2 regions of the Gardnerella sialicivorans subsp. sialicivorans genome follow, and region 1 is predicted to be linked to the other one. Evidence: riboswitches for the same ligand, from Rfam matches in the RefSeq annotation. Region 1 holds a riboswitch; the other holds the start of a gene.
The links. A riboswitch is a leader RNA that binds a small molecule or an ion and turns the genes downstream of it on or off. The one in region 1 is predicted to bind thiamine pyrophosphate.

Region 1 (4,149 bases):
CAAGAGTTGTTGAGTGCTCACTTACGTGAATAATTCCCCAATCAAACAACGTTTGACCGCCAGATTTACCGTACAACCACACTGCTAGAGCCGATCCAGGCGCACCAACCCAAACAGGCCAAGAAAGCTTAACAACACGCCAAGGATTCATTCCAACAATCCATAAAATTACAAACTCTAAAACAAGTGCAATAGTCGAAGAAAGCCAATCTAGAGTAAATAGCAAAGGAATGGAAAGTAGAAAAGCTCCAAGCATGCGGTAAACAGGATTTAGCGAAGCTAAAAATGGCGAGCAACTTGCAGCTCTTTCTTGCTCATCACGCTTATTTACAGCGCTAACTTTTATTCGAGAAATATTCGTTGCATTAGTTGTAGAAGACAAGCTTTGCGATGATTCTAAATCTTCTTTTGCTTGCGACTCGCCAGCGCGTGTTAAATCGTCAGAATCACTATTTTTATGCTCGCTAGTATGCTCACTAATAGGCTCGCTTCTATGCTCACTAATAGGCAAAAGTTCAACCAAACGCGCACCAAGAGCATCTACTAGCTCTTTATCGTGAGTAACAACAATAACACTAACGCCGTCTGCTCTAAGGCTTGCAATCAACTTTATAATTTGCATCCAAGTTTTTCGATCTTGGCCAAAAGTTGGCTCGTCTAAAATCAAAACTCTTGGAGCTGCGGCCAAAGATGCAGCAACTGTAAGTCTGCGCTTTTCTCCACCAGAAAGCGTGTACGGATTTGCATTGGCATATCTGCCTAATCGAAATCGCTCTAGCAATTCTTTAGCTTTTGATCGAGCATCCTCTTCGCTCATGCCTGTTCTAATAGGGCCTAACATAACCTCTTCTAAAACAGTTCCGCAAGCAAATTGGTGTTCTGGATTTTGAAAAACGTACGAAATTCTTTTAGCGAGTTCAGTTGACTTCCACTTTATAGGATCACTTGAGTCTAACTCTTTACAAAGATTCTCACTTGCTACAACTTCGCCTTCTATTGACGGAATTAGCCCTGCCAAAGTTAGCGACAAAGTTGATTTTCCAGCACCATTTGCACCAACCAAAGCCGTTATTTGACCAGAATTAAACTCAAGATTAATGTTTTTGGCTATTGGAGTATCCGTATGGCTAATCGCAAGGTTTTTTGTAGATAAAACTACTTTCCCATCTCCTACAGAAGGATCGTAATCAGGCTCTCCTTTAACATGAATCCTACTTATATTGCGATTTTTTGAATCCTTATACTTGTCTGGAAGCCATATTCCAAGATCTTCAAAATCAAGATCCTTGCGAGTAAACACCTGATCAGGAGTTCCATCAGCTACGATTACTGTTTTAGCATTCTCGTCTCTTGCAATATCGTCATCGTGAACAAAGTTTTCGCTATCTTCACTATTACTATTACCGCTATTTTCAAGCCCAAGAACAATCACTCTGTCTATTAAATCAATCCAAGGCTGCGCATGATGTTCCACAAGAACCATTGTTGCATGAGTATCGTCAAGCACTTTTCCAACTGCTGAAACAATTTGCTCAACGCCGTCTGGATCAAGATTTGCTGTAGGCTCATCTAAAAGAAGAACGCTAGGCTTCATTGCAAGCGCGCCTGCAAGAGCCAATCGCTGCATTTGGCCACCGCTTAAATGTGCAGTAGAACGATGAAGTTGCAATCCATCTAATCCAACTTCTTTAAGACTTTCGTCAACAATATTCCAAATCTCTTTGCGTGGAACATTCATATTTTCTGGACCAAACGCAACGTTATCTCCTAAACGTTGAAAAATCGCTTGCGCTTCTGGGTCTTGTAAAACTAAGCCAACACGTCCGCGAGCCTTATGAACTGGTACATCGTCTACTAATACCGCGCCTTCACTCACTCCGCCATCTTCGTCTTCAACTAAAACATTATGCGAAGAAGAGTTACTATTTTTATCGTTTGAATCACTTTTAAGAATAATATCGCTGCCTATTAATCCAGCAGCGCCTTCAAGAATAGTGGATTTACCTATGCCTGATGCACCTAATAGCAATACTCTCTGCCCTGCTTCAATAGTCAGGTTTAAACCACGAACAGCAAACGCTTTGCGAGAGGCATGACGATAACCCCAATTCTCAAAACGCAACTGAGCAGCATTAAAAGCCGATGGAAGGAAAGTTTCAGCTTTATGCTTGTTGTTTTCGTTTAAAACCTGCGTTTTAGATGCATCGGGCATAGCAAATCCTTTATGGCAATGATTTTTATTTAATTATTTTCTATTTATAAATAATTTATAAATATCTGATTATTTAGCATGAACTATTTGTGTATTTCTCTGCCAGAAGCAAAATGGTCTAAAGCTCCAGTATTCGCTACAGCCTTAAACAAATACCACATTAAAACACCTGCTATAACAGCACCAGAAACAGCTGTTGTAACAAGATATGCAATACCGTAGCTTCCAACAAGATCAATACCTTGGAAATGCTTAATAAAGCTATAAGCCCAGCATCCAACGCCAGAAAGAACGCCAGAAAGAACTATAGAATCAAGAGTCCAACGCTTATACATAAATGCAGCAAATGCAATTTCTGCACCAATACCCTGTACTAAAGCTATTACGAAAGTAGACCATCCACCCCACTGATTTCCAAGAAGAGCTTCTAGGACTCCAGCAACAACTTCAGCGTAGATTGCAGCGCCAGGCTTACGGACAATAATAGCAGCCAATGGACCAGCAAAAAGCCACAAGCCATTCATCAAGCCGCCAAAACCTGGAAGAACACTTTCAAACAGCGCCCATGGAGCTGAAGAAGTAATAGCTACAACCCAATAAACAAGAGCAGAAGCAACAGCAATTACAGAAGCAGCAGCAATATCTGCAACTCGCCATCGCAAATTAGCTTGGATAGAAATTTTTTCTTCTACCATTGTGTGCCTTTCATTCCACGCTGTGAATTAGAAAATCACCTAAATCACAGAATTACCGTAGGCACGGGAAAAACTGACCTCCGTGCGCCAGTATTACCTGGATTCACGTTCAAGCGGTTTCTCTCAGCTTTACGAATTAGCGCAAAGCACCCGTGTCGAGTGAAGATTCTACGGCATTGTGTAGACTCGCGCACAAAATACATCAAAACCCATATATCCAGGTACTTTATGCGCGAGTTAGAACTTACAATATTACTTCACTGCTTTATTACTTCGCTAAACGGCTAAGAAGCAAAGCTTCCGTTACAATATTTGACTTCAAGCCAAAAAGAGAAATCGACTCGTTTGGGCTATGAGCATTAGACTTTGGATCTTCAGGACCCGTAACCAAAACTTGAGCTTTAGGGAAGATTCTTTGCAATTCTGGAATAAATGGAATCGAACCACCTTCGCCCTTGTTAATAGGATCCACACCAAAAGCGTCTTTCATAGATGCGAGCGCATCTTTAGTTGCAACAGCATTTGGATCCATAGCCCAACCCATGCCATTATCTAAAGGCTCTACAGTTACTTGCGCGCCAAACGGTGCATTTTTAACCAAAAAGTCACTCAATGCTTTTTGCGCTTCCTCCGGGCGCTGGCAAGGCGCAGTTCTAAGCGAAAGTCGCAAGCGTGTCTCGTGAGCAATAACGTTAAAGCTTTCTTCTACTGGATGCGCGTCCATTCCAATAACAGTCAAGCTTGGCTTAGTCCACATTCGTGCAGCAAGCGATCCCGTTCCTGCAAGCTTGTATGAATCAACAACCGAAGAATCGGCTCTAACTTGAGTCTCATCTAAATCGCGTTGCAAACCGCCAACAGGCTCTTGCGATTCAACTCCAGGAACATCTAAATCGCCGTCTTTGTTGTAAAGAGAAGCAACAAGCATTGAAGCAAGCGTGTATGCGTCTAAAATAGGACCACCAAACTGTCCAGAGTGAACTTGATGATCAAGAACCTTAACCTTAACGTCTACTGTAGTGTTTCCGCGCAAGCTAGTCGTAAGACTTGGAACTTCGGCAGACCAATTTCCAGAATCTGCAACAATAATCACATCGGATTCAAACTCATCTTTGTGAGACTCAATAAAAGGAATAAAGCTTGGAGAGCCCATCTCCTCTTCGCCTTCAATAAACACTTTAATGTTTACGCCTAAATCTTCGCTTAAAGCTCGCAAAGCACCATAGTGAATAGCAATTCCAC
Region 2 (4,149 bases), on a different contig from region 1:
TTCGTCAACTGTATTTGCAGTCATGCGGCGATTTCTTAAAATCATACTTCTAAATTACTTTGAATATTCGACGTGACGCACACGCGCTTATAAGATTGCGGCCAGTAACACAAGGCCACTGACCGCAATAAACTCTTAGCTTTATTATTAAGCTATATTATTAAACTTTATTATTAAGCTTTAGTCTTTAGAGTTTTGACTTTAGATTACTCCATTTGAGCTTTGCTCAAAATCGTATCTGCAGAATGTTGCAATTTTTGCAACTCTTCTTGAGTCAAATCAAGCTGGCATTGCTTAACAATTCCTTCTCTACCAACAATTGCTGGATAAGAAAGATAAGAATGGTATTCTTCGCGATAGTTAGAAACAGGCATTTGCTCTTTAGAATCCGAAAGAACTGCATCCACTAAACGAACTGCAGCAGCAGCAATACCGTAGTTTGTGTACTTCTTTCCGTAGAACACTGTAAATCCGCCTTCGCGAGTTTCCTCGTCAATTGCATCCAAATCAATGTTCTTTTCTTTAATAAGCTCTGTTATAGGCTGCTCAAAGACTTTAACAGTAGACCACGCAACGAATTGCGAATCACCGTGCTCTCCCAAGCTATATCCCTTAACAGCCTTTGGATGCACGCCAAAGAACTTGCCTACTGCACGATGCAAGCGAGCAGAATCAAGCAAAGTGCCAGTTCCAATAATCTTTTCGTAAGGAAGACCAGTAGCTTCCTTGTAAAGCTGACAAATAGCATCGCAAGGATTAGTTATGTCAATCAAAACACCGTGGAATCCAGAAGCCTTAATTTTTGCACCAACTTCTGCAACTTCCTTACGATTATACTTAAGCTCTGCAAAACGATCTGGATGAGGAACATCCAAAAGCTTTATGTGACCCAAGGCGCTTACGATTACCTCTACGTCTTTTAATGCTTCATAATCATTAACCGTAATATTAACGTTAAAAGGCACATTATCCATTGAATCTTCAAAATCCAATGCGTCGGCATTCACTTTTGCCTCGTTTGTATCATAAAGATACAAATCATCAGCATGACCGCCAACAACAAGTTGATGCGCTACTGCTGCACCAACGTTTCCCATGCCTATAACTGCGACTTTTCTCATATGAAACATCTCCTTCCGTTTTTAGTTTTCCATAAAAAATAGCACTATTTTGATGAGAATGAAAGTAATTTTAGAAAAATTTATATATTTTTTCAAAAAATCGCTAAAATATACGAAAAACGGCCAATCGCACGAATGCGACTGGCCGAATTATGCTACAGTCTAGATCTTAAACAAGACTCACGTAGAACTTATAAAAGCTCTAGCATATTACTTCATATACTTCTTGCAAGCCTTGAATGCGCTGTAACCAGCATACTGAGCAGTAGAACCAAGCTCTTCTTCAATCTCAAGCAAGCGGTTGTACTTAGCAATACGCTCGCCACGAGCAGGAGCACCAGTCTTGATTTGGCCGGTGTTCTTAGCAACAGCAAGATCAGAAATGGTGGTATCTGGGGTTTCGCCAGAACGGTGAGAAACCATAGAAGTGAAGCCATTCTTGGTTGCAAGCTCAATAGCGTCGAGGGTCTCGGTAACGGAACCAATCTGGTTCAACTTTACAAGCAAGGAGTTAGCTGCTCCAAGCTCAATACCCTTAGCCAAACGCTTTGGATTAGTAACGAGCAAGTCGTCACCAACGAACTGCAAACGATCGCCAAGACGCTTGGTGATTGCTGCCCAATCATCCCAGCCTTCTTCCTGGAATGGATCTTCGATAGAAACGATTGGATACTCGTTAATGAGCTTCTCGTAGTAATCAAGCATGTAAGCAGATTCGCGCTCTTCGCCGTCGAAACGATACTTGCCAGTTTCCTTGTTGTAGAACTCAGAAGAAGCAACGTCGAGGGAAATACCAATCTGCTTGCCTGGCTCGTAACCAGCAGCTTCGATTGCATCCATAATGTACTTCAAAGAATCTTCGTTGGACTTCATCTTTGGAGCGAAGCCACCTTCGTCGCCAAGACCAGTAGCCAAGCCTTCCTTCTTCAAAACGTTCTTTAAGGTGTGATAAACCTCAACGCCAGCGCGCAAAGCGTCGCTATAAGTAGCAAAGCCGTATGGAGAAATCATGTATTCCTGAATATCGGTTGCAAAATCAGCGTGAGCACCACCGTTCATAATGTTCATGTTTGGAACTGGAAGAATGTGGCCATTTGTACCGCCAATGTAGCGATACAAAGGAAGCTCAGCAGACTCAGCAGCAGCATAAAGAGCAGCAAGAGAAACGCCAAGAATAGCGTTTGCGCCAAGCTTGCCCTTGTTTGGAGTGCCATCAAGCTCGATCATTGTTTCATCAAGAGCGCGCTGATCAGAGGCATCCATGCCAATAACCTTTGGAGCGATTACTTCGTTAACAGCCTTAACTGCTTCCAAAGTACCCTTGCCTTGGTAGCGAGACTTATCGCCATCGCGACGCTCCCAAGCTTCTGCCTCACCAGTTGAAGCACCAGAAGGAACTAAACCAATTCCTTGAGCGCCATCTTCGGTCTCCAAATAAACCTGAACAGTAGGATTTCCACGAGAATCCAAAATTTCGCGTGCATATACGCTTTCAATAGCTGCCACAACTACTCCTTATTTATCTGTTGGTTGTGTAACATATTTAAGATTAATGCGTTTTATGGACGTTATTTCGCAGCGTAAGTCGTTAAGCATACAAGACTATATAATCTAAGCTTTTGTTAATTTGTCCACACCTTTGTACAATAATAACAAACTGACACGGGGTGCAATTATTCGCTTGATTGTAATTGCTGAGATTATACCCGTCGAACCTGATATAGCTAGTACTATCGAAGGGAATGTCGAATGGTTAGCCATTGTAAGAGCATGCTAAAAAATGCATCTTCTTCACTACGTTTATGTGTGCCATGGCTTTCCACACTTGTCATACTTATTGGATGGTTTTTAGCTACACTTGGGCCTAAAGAAACTAGGCACATTCCATCACCTGCAGAAGTAATTAACGCTTTTCAAGAATTAAACTCAGAAGGTTTAATTTGGCCTTCGTTGGGAATTAGTTTTACAAGAGTTATTGCAGGATTATGTTTAGGAATGATAATAGCAGTACCAGCAGGAGTTATTTCGGGTAGCACAAAGCTGGGCGACATTATTATTAACAAGCCTGGTCACATGCTACGGTCGGTTCCTTTTACTGCACTAGCACCTTTACTTATTATTTTATTAGGCATTGGTGAGACTATGAAAATAGCTCTTATTGCCATAGGCGTATTTGGAACGTTCTACGTAAATATGAGGGATGGAGTTCGTAATATTGATCCCAAACTTTTGGAATTAGCTCACGCATATAAAGTAAATAGCAAAACAGTATTTTTCACAATTCTTCTTAGAGGAGCGCTACCTAACTTTATGACTGCTTTGCGCTTTGCAATATCAGTGTCTTGGGTGGCATTGGTAACGTGTGAAACAGTCAACGCTTCAAAAGGAATTGGATATGTTCTTGCAAGATCACAAGAATTTTACAGACCAGATCAAATGCTGCTATGCATAGTTTTATACGCAATGGCAGGCCTACTTTCTGAAGGAATTGCAACGCTTTTAGAAAAAATTTGCATGCCTGAGCGACACTTATCCATCATTAAAATCAAACAAAATTGAGAATATTAGCAAAATAATGAGGAGAATAAAATGGCTAAATTCGCATTATCTAAAACAAGTAAGCGAGCATTAGCAGCTTTCTGCGCGCTTTGCACAGCAATCACCTTAGCATCATGCGGAAGCTCCAACAGCAAAACACAAGCATCATCCGCAAAATCTTCCACAAATACTACTAAGCAAGTAAAAGAAGATACTGGAACTTTAAGAGTAGCATACTTGACTTCTGCAAATTATTTAACAACTCTTTCAAATAACACAAAGATGGCAGATAAGATCTTTGGTAAAGCAAAGGTTACTTTTAGTGGACCTTATGTTCCTCCAGAAGCAAACACTGCAGTAACTTCTGGAAACGCAGACGTAACAACCACAGGATCTGGCCATTTTATTCATTTTATCTCCAAAGGCCAGCCATGGGTTGCTTATGCCATTAACTATTACAATGGAAACGCTCAAGGAATCGTAGCAGCAC

Region 2: another riboswitch for thiamine pyrophosphate. It lies ahead of AC1EKB_RS05400 (ABC transporter permease); the one in region 1 lies ahead of AC1EKB_RS00925 (ECF transporter S component).

The regions. Positions count from the first base shown of each region.
Region 1 covers NZ_JBWPXA010000001.1:252,574-256,722, reverse strand. Annotated here, with positions in the region: gene AC1EKB_RS00930 (ATP-binding cassette domain-containing protein) at 1-2,212, opposite strand, end outside; gene AC1EKB_RS00925 (ECF transporter S component) at 2,296-2,907, opposite strand; TPP riboswitch at 2,969-3,071, opposite strand; gene AC1EKB_RS00920 (M20/M25/M40 family metallo-hydrolase) at 3,176-4,149, opposite strand, start outside.
Region 2 covers NZ_JBWPXA010000007.1:24,364-28,512, reverse strand. Annotated here, with positions in the region: gene AC1EKB_RS05415 (FtsB family cell division protein) at 1-45, opposite strand, end outside; gene AC1EKB_RS05410 (L-lactate dehydrogenase) at 207-1,121, opposite strand; gene eno (phosphopyruvate hydratase) at 1,332-2,627, opposite strand; TPP riboswitch at 2,775-2,881, shown strand; gene AC1EKB_RS05400 (ABC transporter permease) at 2,892-3,680, shown strand; gene AC1EKB_RS05395 (ABC transporter substrate-binding protein) at 3,711-4,149, shown strand, end outside.